2 regions of the Paenarthrobacter sp. TE4293 genome follow, and region 2 is predicted to be linked to the other one. Evidence: riboswitches for the same ligand, from Rfam matches in the RefSeq annotation. Region 2 holds a riboswitch; the other holds the start of a gene.
What was found. A riboswitch is a leader RNA that binds a small molecule or an ion and turns the genes downstream of it on or off. The one in region 2 is predicted to bind thiamine pyrophosphate.

Region 1 (7,258 bases), on a different contig from region 2:
CATGGAGAGTGCTCTCATTCCTTCGTGCTGACGGGGCGGCGGCACAGGAGCCGCGAGGATTCCATGCCGTCACTGCCCAGCCTAATGCAGGGGAAGGCCCCCACAGGCGGCGCCCGGCCAGCGGCCTGGTGAACGCCGCCTTAGCGAACGGCGACCCGCAGCTTGTTCCGCCACGGATCCTCGAACTGAAGTTCGGCACCCGTGTGGTGATTCTGCACGCCGGCGACCTTCAGGCGATCCGCCAGCGCAGCTACGTCGTCGGCGCCGGGGACCTCAATGAGCACCTCCCCCAGGCCAAGGGTGTCCTTGCGGGGGCCCGCGCCGCGGCTGTTCCACACATTCATGGCCATGTGGTGGTGGTAGCCTCCGGCGGAAACGAACAGCGCCTGGCCGTGCCATCCTGCGGTCCGCTCAAAACCCAGGGTTTCCACGTAGAACTTCTGGGCAGTCGCCACGTCCCCTACCTGCAGGTGGACGTGCCCGATGCCGGCCGCGGCCTCGCGTTGTCCGGTGACCGCCGCTTCACTCAGGTGCTGCTGGAGGAAGCGCTGCGGGGGCAGCGCCACATTGTCCATCACCACGTTCTTGCCGTCCCACTGCCAGAGTTCGCGCGGCTTGTCGTAGTAAAGCTCGATGCCGTTGCCCTCAGGATCAGTGAAATAGAAGGCCTCACTGACCAGGTGGTCGGCACTGCCGGCGAACGCACGGGGCTCGTATTCAGCAGCGGTGGCAATGGTGGCGGCCAAGGAGGATTGATCCTGGAACAGGATGGCCGTGTGGAACAGGCCGGCTTCCCCGCGCCCGGGGATCTGCAGGCCGGATGCCGGGGCGAGATGCACCACGGGCTTGCCCAGCCGCCCCAGATAGAGTCCGCCATCCTGCTCGGCCACGACTTGCAGGCCAAGGGCTCGCTGATAGTAGTCGCTCATGATCTTCATGTCGCCGACCTTGAGCATCACGGTGCCCATGGTGAGTTCGGCAGGCAGAAGATCCTGGCTGAGTGGTGTGGTCATGTGAAGCTCCCGATTCTGAGGCGACCGCGGATCGGCACCTTGTTATAGATCTAAATTACTTGAAGCTTCAATTTATTCCTAACGGACCACAGAACCGCGAAGTACGATGTGCCGAAGGCTGGAAACAGTCTCCACTTCGAGCCTTGGATCCTTCGAACACAGCACGACGTCGGCGGGCGCCCCTTCGCTGATGCCTTCCGCCCCCAGCCACTCCCGGGCACGCCACGCCGCCGCATCCAGGACCGCCAAAGGCGGCAGGCCGGCGTCGTGCAGTTCCTTCATTTCATCGGCGATCCTGCCGTGCTTGATCACGCTGCCGGCATCCGTTCCCGCGTAGATGGACACACCAGCTTCGAAAGCCTCCACAACGCGCTCGCGCCGCCGCTCCCAGAGCCGCACCATGTGTTCGGCATAGTCCGGGAACTTCGGCGCCGCCTGCGAGGCAATACCCGGGAACGTAGCGATATTGATCAAGGTGGGAACGATGGGCACGGATTGCTCCACCAGCCGGGGAAGGTGCCGCGGAAGGAGGCCGGTGGCGTGTTCGATGCAGTCGATGCCGGCGTCGAGCATGTCGTCGATGGTGTCTTCGGCAAAACAATGCGCCGTCACCCGGGCTCCTTCATCGTGGGCGGCAGAGATGGCGTCCTTGACGGTTTTCGCCGGGAACGAGGCAGCCAGGTCCCCTGCCCCGCGATCGATCCAGTCCCCGACGAGTTTTACCCAACCGTCTCCATCGCGGGCTTCCTTCCGGACGGTCTCTACGAGTTCTTCGGGTTCGATTTCGTGGCCCAAACCGCGGAGGTAGCGCCGGCTCCTGGCAATGTGGCGGCCTGCCCGTATCAGGCGGGGCAAGTCGGTGCGCTGCTGCACCCAACGGGTGTCGCTGGGTGAGCCTGCGTCCCGGATCAGCAGCGTCCCGGCGTCGAGGTCCGCACGGGCCTGGGCCAAGGTGGTCTGCTGATCAACGGCTCCGCCCTCCCCCAGGCCTATATGGCAGTGCGCATCGACAAAGCCCGGGAGGACCCACCCATCCAGGACACGATCGGGTGCCTTCGTGGGTGGCACGAATGTCAGCTTGCCATCCACGGACCACATTCCGTGGCGCTCTTCGTCCCCTGACACGAGCACTGGCCCGGTGAATTCGATGATGGTCGGCATGGGAAAAGCCTAGTCGGCAGCACACGCCGTGGAGCCCCGCGCGTCGATGTGACTGGGAGCCCCATGGGAGCTGTGGTAGCTTCGTCATGACCACACGGGGGCCCCTGCAGGGGCTGAGATCGGACTGATGCAGTCTGCGACCGTTGAACCTGTCCGGGTAATGCCGGCGAAGGAAGTGAGTAATCCTTGAGCACCACCACAACACAGCACAGCCCTGCCCAAAAGCAGCCCGCTACAGGCGAAAACACGTCGGGAACCGTGACGCAATCGCTGAAGTCCCATTCGCTGGCCTACCTCGAGGACCCGGACAGCGGGATCCGGGTCCCCGTCACAGAGATCGCTTTGGAACCTTCTCCCGACGGCAAAGCCAATGAACCCTTCCAGGTGTACCGAACGGCAGGCCCGGGCAGCGATCCCGTGGTGGGGCTGGAGCCATTCCGCGCAGCATGGATTGAAGCCCGCGCCGACACCGAGGCCTACTCCGGCCGCGAGCGGAACCTGCTCGACGACGGTAAGTCCGCGGTTCGTCGCGGGGAAGCATCGGCGGAGTGGAGAGGCGCCCACCCCGTGCCCCGCCGCGCCGTCGAAGGTAAAACCGTCACCCAAATGCACTACGCCAAGCGGGGCATGGTGACACCGGAGATGCAGTTCGTCGCCTTGCGGGAGAACTGCGACGTTGAGTTGGTCCGCAGCGAAGTCGCAGCAGGCAGGGCCATCATCCCGAACAACATCAACCACCCCGAATCCGAGCCGATGATCATCGGCAAGGCCTTCCTGGTCAAGATCAACGCCAACATCGGCAACTCTGCCGTCACGAGCTCCATCGCGGAGGAAGTGGACAAACTGCAGTGGGCCACTCAATGGGGCGCCGATACGGTCATGGACCTGTCCACCGGCGACGATATCCACACCACGCGGGAGTGGATCATCCGCAACTCCCCCGTTCCGATTGGCACGGTCCCCATTTACCAGGCTTTGGAGAAGGTCAACGGCGAAGCCAACAAACTGACGTGGGACATCTTCCGGGACACGGTCATCGAACAATGCGAACAAGGTGTTGACTACATGACCATCCACGCCGGCGTGCTGCTGCGCTACGTACCGCTGACAGCCAACCGGGTGACGGGCATTGTGTCCCGCGGCGGGTCGATCATGGCCGGCTGGTGCCTTGCCCACCACCAGGAAAACTTCCTCTACACGCACTTTGATGAGCTTTGCGAAATCTTCGCCCGGTACGACGTCGCTTTCTCACTCGGTGATGGTCTTCGCCCCGGCGCAACGGCCGATGCCAACGACGCCGCCCAGTTTGCCGAGCTGGACACGCTCGCCGAACTGACGCAGCGGGCCTGGGAATACGACGTTCAGGTGATGGTGGAAGGACCAGGCCATGTGCCGTTCCATCTGGTCCGCGAGAACGTGGAACGCCAGCAGGAGCTGTGCAAAGGAGCCCCGTTCTACACCCTGGGTCCCTTGGTCACCGACGTCGCCCCAGGCTACGACCACATCACCTCGGCCATCGGCGCCACCGAGATCGCACGGTACGGAACCGCCATGCTCTGCTACGTGACCCCCAAAGAGCATCTGGGGCTGCCCAACAAGGACGACGTCAAGACGGGCGTGATTACCTACAAAATCGCTGCCCACGCAGCCGATCTTGCCAAAGGGCACCCCGCTGCGCATCAACGTGACGATGCCCTCTCCAAAGCCAGGTTCGAGTTCCGCTGGCGTGACCAGTTCGCCCTTTCCCTGGACCCTGTCACGGCTGAAGCCTTCCACGATGAAACCTTGCCTGCGGAACCGGCCAAGACTGCCCATTTCTGTTCGATGTGCGGCCCCAAATTCTGCTCCATGCGCATCAGCCAGGACATTCGGGACGAATACGGCACGGCGGAGGAACAGAGCGCCATCGCGGAGATGCACAGCGGAATGCGGGTCAAGAGCGAGGAATTCCTGGCCTCGGGCGGAAAGGTATATCTCCCGGAACTTCAGGTCCCCGGCGCGCAAGGCCAGGAGAAAGCCGGCTCAGGAAGCCTGAACTGACATGGACCGTCCGACGTCGGCAACGAAGGAACGGATGATGTGATCGCCGTCGACTGAGTCCTGGGGCCGGTGTCCCCCCGCTGCAACCCGGCGGAGGGCCCCGGTCTCCTGGAGATAGGCGGCGATTTCTTCATAGAGGGGTTCCCAACCACCGGTAAGGACCAGGGTGGGGACGCCGGGCACGATGTGGAGCGGGGCATCCCAGGGCGGCGCTTGCAGCCTGAGCCTGCGGGCGGAGCGCTGTGCTTCGGGACTGTCCAACCCCCCGGTTTCAGCGGAGAACGCCCGGCGGTAATATTCACGCTGGTAGTCAGCGTCGTTGAGCTGCTTCCGTGCATCGAACAATGGCTCCATCAGGGCCCGGTGGGAACCGGTAGCCGGAAGCTCTGCCGTCAAGGACAAACAGGCGGGTTCCACCAGAGTGAGCGAATAGACCAGCTCAGGCCGTTCGATGGCCGCCAACATAGCGGAAATGGCGCCCTGCTCGTGGGCCACGATATGGCCGCCACCCGAATCAACCAGTGCATTGATGACGATGGCAACGTCAGCCGCCACGTTGGATTCCATGGGCTCAGCAACGGCATCAAAGCCGTGCCGCCGGAGGAACAGTGCGTCATAGGCGAGGGCCATGCCATGTTGTTTCGGCCACGCCGCAGCACCGAAGCTGCCCAGGCCGTGAACGAAGACTACGCGCTGCTTATGCATTGATTAAGCCTATTCCACGGCCCTGACATCCCAACTGCGGTGCGGTTGGGATGTCAGGCACGGGTTATTTGCCGAGGAACTTGTCGAAGCCCTTGGGCAGGTTGAGTGAGGACGGATCGAAGTCCGCTGCGCCTTGTCCGAAAGCTGCGCCCGAAGGAGCTGCAGAGGCGGCATTCGCCCGCTTTGCCTCGGCGTCACGGAGTTCCTGCGCCGCCTTGGCGGGGTTGCCTGAGCGGGCCTTCTTTTTAGGAGCGTTCTTGCCGTTCTTCCGTCCGCCGCCGGGGCCGCCGAGACCAGGCATGCCCGGCATGCCCGGCATGCCGCCGCCCTGGGCCAGCTTCTTCATCATCTTCTGTGCCTGGGCGAAGCGCTCCAGCAGGCCGTTGACCTCCGAGACGTGCACGCCTGAACCCTTGGCAATGCGGGCGCGGCGTGAGCCGTTGATGATCTTGGGAGCAACGCGCTCGTGCGGCGTCATGGAACGGACGATTGCCTCGACGCGGTCAATCTCTTTCTCGTCGAAGTTCTCAAGCTGCTGGCGGATGTTCTGCGCACCCGGCATCATCATGAGCATCTTCTTCATGGAGCCCATGTTGCGGATCTGCTGCATTTGGGCGAGGAAGTCGTCCAGGGTGAAGTCTTCCTGGTCGGCGAATTTCTTCGCCATCCTGGCGGCTTCGTCCTTATCCCACGCCTTCTCAGCCTGCTCAATCAGGGTGAGGACGTCACCCATGTCCAGGATGCGCGAGGCCATGCGGTCAGGGTGGAAGAGCTCGAAGTCGTCCAGGCCTTCACCGGTGGAGGCGAACATGACCGGCTTACCCGTCACGGATGCAACGGACAATGCGGCACCGCCACGGGCGTCGCCGTCGAGCTTGGACAGCACGATGCCCGTGAAGTTGACGCCTTCGTCGAAAGCCATGGCCGTGTTGACGGCATCCTGGCCGATCATGGAGTCGATCACGAAGAGGACTTCGTTGGGGATGATCGCCTGCCGGATGCGGCGGGCCTGGTCCATCATTTCGGCATCGACGCCGAGACGGCCGGCGGTGTCAACGATCACGACGTCGTGGAGCTTCTGGCGCGCTTCCTCAACACCGGCCTTGGCGACGGCCACAGGATCACCGGCGGGGTGCTCAAGCTCGGACGTTGCACCGGGGTGCGGAGCGAACACGGGGACGCCGGCCCGCTGGCCCACGACCTGGAGCTGTGTCACGGCGTTGGGCCGCTGAAGGTCACAGGCCACCAGCATGGGGCTGTGCCCTTGCGCCTTGAGCCACTTGGACAGCTTGCCGGCGAGGGTGGTCTTGCCGGCACCTTGGAGACCGGCGAGCATGATGATGGTGGGGCCGTTCTTGGCCAGGCGGATCCGGCGGGTCTCGCCGCCGAGGATCTCCTTGAGTTCCTCGTTGACGATCTTTACGATCTGCTGGCTCGGGTTCAATGCACCCGAGACTTCGGCGCCCAGGGCACGTTCGCGAACGCGCCCTGTGAACTCGCGGACTACCGACACGGCAACGTCCGCATCCAGCAGGGCGCGGCGGATCTCCCGGACTGTGGCATCAACATCAGCCTCGGTGAGGCGGCCCTTGCCACGAAGGTTCTTGAAGGTTGCTGTCAACCGGTCAGAGAGTGAATTGAACACGCGCCGTGCACTTCTTTCGATGGTCTACGAATGGCGGCCAATGCGGCACGCCAGAGTCTTGACGATTGCCCCCAGCAAAAATGTCATGACCCAACAAATCTGAATCGACTAGGGGACTCGACTATCTAGGGTACCAAGTCGCACCTGCAAGATGGCATGCTGGCACAGTGACCAGTAAAACAACTGTAAAAACGTTGCTCATCCTCGGCGCGTCCGGGGACCTTACAGGCAGGCTGCTGCTGCCCGGACTCGCCGGACTGCTGGCATCCGGACGCGCTCCAGGACTGCGCTTGGTCGGGGCGGGCTCGGACCCATGGTCGCCGGAACAGTGGCGCGAGCGGGTCACAGGCGCGTTCACTGCAGCCTCGGATGCTGCCGACGCGCAAGGACGGGCTGCGCTTGCATCCGTGGCTCAATCCACCGAATACCACCAGCTTGATGTCACTGCGGATGGGCCCCTGGCGGACCTCCTGGGCCGGCTGGAGGGACCTGTTGCCATCTACTTCGCCCTGCCTCCCCACGTCAGCCAGAAGGCCTGCGAAGTCCTCCACCCGGAACAACTGCCGCCTGGGACACGCTTGGTGATGGAGAAGCCCTTCGGCTCAGGCACAGAATCCGCGCATCAGCTGAACAAAACACTTGCTGCTTTGGTACCCGAAGACCACATCCACCGCGTGGACCACTTCCTGGGCAA
Region 2 (7,258 bases):
GCAATATCAACAGTGACGTTCGGGCGCGCTTCATAGATGGCGGCCACGACACCCATGGGCACATTGACCTGGCGAAGACGCAGTCCGTTGGGAAGCGTTTGTCCCCGGACAACGTTGCCCACGGGATCCGGCAAACCCGCCAGGTTCTCCAGGGCCGCCACCAGGCCGTCAATCCGGGCAGGAGTCAGCGTCAGCCGGTCCAGGAGTGCTGCCGATGTTCCATTGGCGCGTCCCGCGGCCACATCCTTGGCGTTGGCATCCAGGACGTGCTTGCGGTTCTCCACCAGGGCGGCACCGATGGCGCGAAGAGCACGGTCCTTCCACGCGCGGTTCGCCTGTCCCATGCGGCGGGCAGCCTTACGGGAACGATCGGCAATGGCATGAACAGCCGCCTGGACATCCTCGGTGGAGAGTGGAGCGCCGCCTGCCACAGGGTGCTCGGGCGTTTGCCCGGGGGCACCGTCAACGTCCGGAATCACGGGGGCATCAGGGGTCAGCGCTTCAGTCATGCTCCAAGTTTAGATGAGCGCGGCGCCCGCAGGAGCACCAGATCGTCAACATGAACAACTTCGCGGTCGTAACCCCGGCCCATCGCCTGGCCCAACTCCTGGGTGGTCCGGCCCAGCATGCGCGGGAGCTCGTCCGATGAGTAATTCACCAAACCACGTGCCACTACGGTTCCGTCATGGGCAACCATCTCAACGGGATCACCGGCCTCAAAGTCACCGCTGACCTCCGAAATGCCCGCAGGAAGGAGTGACCTGTGCCGTTCGCGCACGGCTTTCACGGCGCCGTCGTCGAGCATCAACCGTCCGTGGACCGTCGCCAAGTGCGCCAGCCACAAAAGGCGGACGGGCTTGCGGTTGCCGTTGACGGCAAACCAGGTCCCCACGTCCTCCCCTGCCAGGGCGGCCGCTGCGTTGGCAGTTGAGGTGACCAGGGCGTGAATACCGGAACCCGCGGCAATCGATGCGGCTTCCACCTTGGTCATCATGCCGCCGGTTCCGACGCCGGCCTTGCCGGCTTTGCCGATGGTGACGTCCTCAAGGTCCTGGGGACCACGGACCAACGGAATCCGTTGGGCACCTTGGGACGGCGGGCCATCGTAAAGGGCATCGACGTCGGAGAGCAGCACCAGCGCATCGGCGCGGACCAAGTGGGCCACCAAGGCAGCCAACCGGTCGTTGTCGCCGAAACGGATCTCGTGGGTTGCCACGGTGTCGTTCTCGTTGACCACTGGAACCACGCCGAGATTAAGCAGCCGGTCCAACGCCCTGAAGGCATTGGTGTGCTGCGTACGGCGCATGAGGTCATCGGCCGTCAACAGGACCTGGCTGACCGTGACCCCGTGGGCGCTGAAGGCCTGGGTGTAGCGGGCCATCAACAAACCCTGCCCGACACTGGCCGCAGCCTGCTGGGTTGCGAGGTCCTTGGGCCGTTTGGCCAAACCCAAGGGCGCCAGGCCGGCAGCGATGGCCCCGGACGACACCAGGATGATCTCGGTACCGGCGTTGCGTTTGTTGGCGAGGGCATCCACCAGTCCGGTCAGGGACTTCTCGGAAATACCGCCCTTGATGCTGGTCAACGAGGAAGAGCCCACCTTGACCACAATCCGCTTGGCGGTGGCGAGTGCCTGGCGTTCAAGGCCCTCTGCCATGTTCGGCGCGTCGACGGTCCTAGTCGTCATCACCGGAGTCCAGGGTGCTCTCCCTCACGGTCTGCGCACGACGCCCGCTGACGGATTCAGTCCAGATGCCCGCCTTGCGTTCGGCTTCCAGCTCGGCACGGGCTGCGGCCTTGGCTTCGCGGCGTTCAATCTGCTCATCACGCTTTTGCGAACGCGTGGGACGATCACCGATATCCGCAACGCGGATGTCGGTGCCGCGGGGAGTTGCCAGGAGTTCGGCGCCGGCCATCATGGTGGGCTCCCAATCGAATACCACGCCATCGTCCTCGCCGATGACGACGGTGTCGCCGGGCTTGGCGCCAACCTTGAAGAGCTCGGTTTCGACTCCCAGCTTGGCCAGGCGGTCTGCGAGGTAGCCGATGGCTTCTTCGTTGGTGAAGTCCGTCTGCTTGACCCAGCGGACCGGCTTTTCGCCGAGAACGCGGAACAGCGGCTCGAGGTTCTTTTCTTCGCGGCGGATCTTGAACCCGGACTCGTTGACAGCACGCGGCCGCAGGACGGGCGGGGCGACCTTGGGCGGCGCAATTGCCACGGCGTCGCGGGCAGCCTTGACGATCTCCGCCATGGCGAATCCAAGCTGTCGCAAGCCCTCATGGCTGGTTGCCGAGACTTCGAAGACACGGTAGCCCCGCGCTTCCAGGTCCGGACGAACGAACTCGGCCATGTCCTTGCCATCGGGAAGGTCAACCTTGTTGAGGACAACAAGCTTGGGTCGTTCGTTCAGCGGAACCACTTCGCCGTCTACTCCGGCGTAGCTCATGTCAACCGCGTATTTCTCAAGCTCGGCCTCAATGATGGCGAGATCGGAGAGGGGATCCCGATCCGACTCCAGGGTTCCACAGTCAAGGACGTGCACCAGTGCCGCACAGCGCTCTACGTGGCGCAGGAAGTTGTGCCCGAGGCCCTTGCCTTCGCTGGCACCCTCGATCAGGCCCGGGACGTCGGCAATGGTGAAGCGGACCTCGCCCGCCTGAACCACACCAAGGTTGGGAATGAGGGTGGTGAAGGGGTAGTCAGCGATCTTCGGCCGGGCAGCAGACATGGCAGCGATCAGGCTGGACTTGCCCGCGGAGGGGAAACCAACCAGCGCGATATCGGCAATGGACTTCAGTTCCAGGACGATGTCGCTGGATTCACCTTCGATGCCGAGAAGGGCAAAGCCCGGGGCACGGCGCTTCTGCGAGGAAAGGGATGCATTGCCAAGGCCACCTTGGCCGCCGGCGGCGGCAATGTACTCAGTACCCTCACCCACGAGGTCAGCCAGGACTTCGCCGTCCTTGGTCTTGACCACGGTGCCATCAGGGACCGGAAGAATCAGGGTCTCGCCGTTCTTGCCGCCGCGCCAGTCGCCCATGCCCGGACCACCATTGGTGGCATGGCGGTGGGGAGCGTGGTGGTAATCAAGCAGGGTGGTGGTCTGCGCGGATACCCTCAGGATGACATCGCCACCGTTTCCGCCGTTGCCGCCGTCGGGGCCGCCGAGCGGCTTGAACTTTTCCCGCTTTACAGAGACACAGCCGTGGCCGCCGGTTCCGCCGGATACGTGCAGGACTACCCGGTCTACAAAGCTCGCCACGTGGATCTCCTCAGTTGCTGTCTTACAGCGTTTGTTGCTGTTGCCAGCGTTGGTGCAAAAACCAGCGCGCCCGTGGCGCCCTAGTCGATTGTAATGCGGTTAAAAGAACGGTGGAGCGGGCCGTTTGGCCCGCTCCACCGGTTCAGAACTTGTTGTTACTCTGCAGCTGCAGCAGCAACAATGTTCACTACGCGACGGCCGCGGCGAGTACCAAACTCAACCGCACCGGCCTGCAGGGCGAACAGGGTGTCGTCGCCACCGCGACCGACGCCTGCACCCGGGTGGAAGTGGGTGCCACGCTGGCGAACGATGATTTCGCCTGCGGAAACTACCTGACCACCGAAGCGCTTGACGCCGAGGTACTGTGCGTTGGAGTCACGACCGTTGCGAGTGGAACTCGCGCCTTTTTTGTGTGCCATGTGAAATGCCTGCCTCTAAATTCCTGGGGAAACTGAAAAACCTGAACAGCGGGTAACGAAAGTTACGCGATGCTGGTGATCTTGATCTTGGTCAGTTCCTGACGGTGACCCTGACGCTTCCGGTAGCCGGTCTTGTTCTTGAACTTCTGGATGACGATCTTCGGACCACGGAGGTCCTCAAGGATCTCAGCCGTAACCTTGACGTTGGCCAGTTCCGCAGCTGCGGAGGTGACCTTCTCGCCGTCAACCAGGAGCAAGGCGGGCAGCTCAAGCGTGCTGCCGGCTCCACCGGGGACGCGGTTAAGCGTTACGTAGTCTCCAACGGAAACTTTTTCTTGGCGGCCGCCTGCGCGGACAATCGCGTACACCACTTGGGTACTCACTTCTCTCGACGTTTATAACTAAATTTGCGTGCGGAACCTTGAACCGAAATCAGGCTTGGTTCGCGCTGTGCCTCAACGCCGTGGACTTCTGATCGAAGTCCGCGAGTCATCCCATGAACAGATCCATGGGGCATAACCCAAGTGTTGGCGTAAGCACCGAAGATCAAGATTACGCTAGTTTGACCTTCAGCTGCAAATGAGGCCGGGTCCGGAGGCTACCACGTGACTTGCATCACCAGTTGTAACGGACTCTCCCGGCACCGTGCCCATACAGCCTACAGTGTTTGGGCACTATTAACGTGATTTGGCCCCCGACGCGCGGCGGCGCGTTGGAATCCGACCACGAAAGGCCGCGACCACCAGGTCAGGCAAACAGCCGCGGAGCGTCGAAGAAGGCCGTCTCATAGCCGCAGGACCGGGAAAAAGCCTCCATCATGGCCGTCCTCTCCTTTTCGGAAGCTGCCGTGGCGGCGGCATCCGTGAAGTTGATCGCATTCCTGGTGGCTGCGGCGAAATCTTCGTCGGCGTAGGTCTTCAGCCAGTCCGCATAAGGATGCTCAGCCGGGGCGCCCGCCTCCACGTAGGCCGCATGGAGCTGCTGACCCACCTCAGCATAAAGCCAGTAACACGGCAGTATCGATGCCAGCAGGACGGCGTAACTGCCCGTGGCCGATGTCGCCAGTAAATGGTCCACGTACGACTTCGTGACGGGCCCGGTCACCGGGGACGCCTCGCGGGTGCTCAGCCAGTTCCTGTGCAATTCCGATTCAACCTCGAGGCACTGCTGGGAAGCCTTGGCCCAAAAGAGCTGTTCCTCTTCGGTCGGGGCAAGGGCACCTGCCCGGGCCAGGACCCTGGAATACCCGTTGAGGTAGATGGCGTCCTGGGCAAGGTAATAGCTGAACGCCGCTTCCGGCAGGCTCCCTGACTGCAGGCCTTCAATGAAGCTGAGCTTGTAGATGGCTTCGAGCTCAGGAGTGGCTGCTTTCCACATGGCTGCAGCGAAATCCCCCGGCCTCAGGACCCTTTGGTGGTGGAAGTGATGGACCGGTCCGTTTCCTTGGCCCACGTCGAGATTGCCGGAGTGCACCAGGGCCTTGAGCAACCACGGCTTTACGATGCGCAAGGAAGCTTCCCAGTCACCGGTGCGCGCTTGGACGGTGGCCAAGGCCGAGGACAAGGAACATCCCGTGCCATGGCTGTTCTTCGTTTCGACCCTGGGACCAGCTACCTCTATGACGTCCTGGCGCAAAAGCCCGCTGGTGTTCACCAAAGCATCCGGGCATTCCGCGCCGGCCAGATGCCCGCCCTTCACCAGCACCGTGGTGCCGCACTCAGCAGCCAGGCGTTTGCCTTGATCCAACGCTGAAGGCCAGTCTGCGGCCTCGGGCTCCCCCAAGAGCACGGCGAGCTCCGGCAGGTTCGGGGTGATGAGGTCTGCCAACGGCAGGAGAGAGCGGAGCGCCTCCTCGGCAGACCCTTGCAGGAGCCGGTCGCCACTGGTGGCGATCATCACCGGGTCAAGGACCACGACGGCGGGACGCACCGCTTCGAGCCAGCTGCGGACCTCGTCGATGACCGCTGCGTCACCGAGCATTCCGATCTTGACGGCATCAATGGCGATATCGGTGCTGATGGCATCCAACTGCCGGCGCAGGAACTCCACCGGCGGAACATGGACGGCACTGACACCCAGGGTGTTTTGCGCCGTCAGGGCAGTGATGGCAGCCATGCCATAACCGCCCTGCGCGGCGATGCTCTTCAAATCAGCCTGGATTCCAGCCCCGCCGGACGGGTCTGAGCCTGCAATGCTCAGTACGCGGGGCGTTTCCCGGCCGGAAGCCATCAAGGGGTACACAGGAGAATACGACAATGACGTCATGGGGACATCCCTTCGCCGGTGCTAACCGGACAGGTTCAACGGGTCTGGATCTCAGCCTGGCCCAATGCCCGGCACCCCGTGTCAGTCCTCAAGCGTAGCCGGGAAGCTGCGGGACCCGGGAACCTCGCCACACTGAGGACCTGATATGACCGCAAAAGGACCCTGCAGTACCGGCCAAAGGCTGGTTCTGCAGGGTCCTTGAAGGTGCGTTGGGAGCTAGAGCTCCGAGGCCGGTACGCCTACCCCGAGGATGATGGGCTCCTGGGAGGCCGCCGCCTTCTTGGCAGGCTCCACAGAGGCTTTGGCCTCGTGTGCCGTCCCACGGGCAGCCGAAGCGGTCACCTCGTGGTGCTCGACGCTGGTCTCGTTGGCTGCGCCCTGGGCACGGCTGGCACTGCGGTTGCGACGACCACGGCGGGCCCGCGACGCTGAAGTCCCTTGGGGGTCCTCATCGGCAGCCCTCGCCGTGACGGCAGTTTCCTGCACGGCAGCAGCCTTGGGTGCGACCACCGTTTCGGGCTTGGCTTCCGGGGCCGCGCCAAGGTGGGAGAACGCCTCAGCCAGGAGATCCAGGCTCATGGCCGGCTTGGCAGCAGGCGGTTCCTCGTGGTGTTCACCGACCGGCAGGGCAACCTCTTCCCCACCGAAACGCAGCACCGGCGTCGACCGGCCCTCACGAACGGCTTCACTGGCCGCATCCTCTGTCTCGACCTGGGCTGCGGACCCGGCTGCTGCCTGGTGCTGCCCAGCTGCGTGAGCCTGCTCTTCCGCGCGGTGAACTTCGTCATCGTGCAGATGGGCGGCGTGGGCGGCAGCGGCAATGGTGGCAAGTGCCGCCCTGGTTGCCTCGGCCTTGGCCTGCTTGGCCGGGTCCTGCGGTTCGTTGGCTACAGGAGAGGCAGCAGGGGCCGGCGTCGTCGTGTGGACCGGCGCAGGAGCGTCGGCCACAGCCTGTCCCCCGCCCTTGCCGCGGCGGCGCTTGCGCTCCGTCCGGGCAGCGGGTTGCTGCGCCTCGGGGTGGGGGCGGTGGTGCTCGGCAGCCACGACGTTGGCGCGGCGGTGCTCCACGGGCTCGTCGTGCGTGACGACACCACGGCCGGCACAGTGCTCACACTGCTCACCGAAGACCTCCAGGAGCCCGGTGCCCATGCGCTTGCGGGTCATCTGGACGAGGCCCAGGGACGTCACTTCGGCCACCTGGTGCTTGGTACGGTCGCGGCCCAGACACTCAACCATTCGCCGGAGGACGAGATCGCGGTTGGACTCGAGGACCATGTCGATGAAGTCGATGACAATGATGCCGCCGATGTC

Region 1: it holds a riboswitch for thiamine pyrophosphate, as region 2 does, so the genes downstream of both, thiC (phosphomethylpyrimidine synthase ThiC) here and thiD (bifunctional hydroxymethylpyrimidine kinase/phosphomethylpyrimidine kinase) in region 2, are expected to answer to the same signal.

The regions. Positions count from the first base shown of each region.
Region 1 covers NZ_JBNJRY010000004.1:17,626-24,883, forward strand. The annotation lists gene QF015_RS08980 (hypothetical protein) at 1-18, opposite strand, end outside; gene QF015_RS08985 (VOC family protein) at 141-1,013, opposite strand; gene QF015_RS08990 (amidohydrolase family protein) at 1,092-2,174, opposite strand; TPP riboswitch at 2,259-2,366, shown strand; gene thiC (phosphomethylpyrimidine synthase ThiC) at 2,361-4,214, shown strand; gene QF015_RS09000 (alpha/beta fold hydrolase) at 4,197-4,919, opposite strand; gene ffh (signal recognition particle protein) at 4,984-6,564, opposite strand; gene QF015_RS09010 (glucose-6-phosphate dehydrogenase) at 6,732-7,258, shown strand, end outside.
Region 2 covers NZ_JBNJRY010000001.1:61,546-68,803, reverse strand. The annotation lists gene QF015_RS00355 (glutamate-5-semialdehyde dehydrogenase) at 1-509, opposite strand, end outside; gene proB (glutamate 5-kinase) at 506-1,687, opposite strand; gene obgE (GTPase ObgE) at 1,677-3,263, opposite strand; gene rpmA (50S ribosomal protein L27) at 3,419-3,682, opposite strand; gene rplU (50S ribosomal protein L21) at 3,745-4,053, opposite strand; gene thiD (bifunctional hydroxymethylpyrimidine kinase/phosphomethylpyrimidine kinase) at 4,430-5,947, opposite strand; TPP riboswitch at 5,938-6,036, opposite strand; gene QF015_RS00325 (Rne/Rng family ribonuclease) at 6,164-7,258, opposite strand, start outside.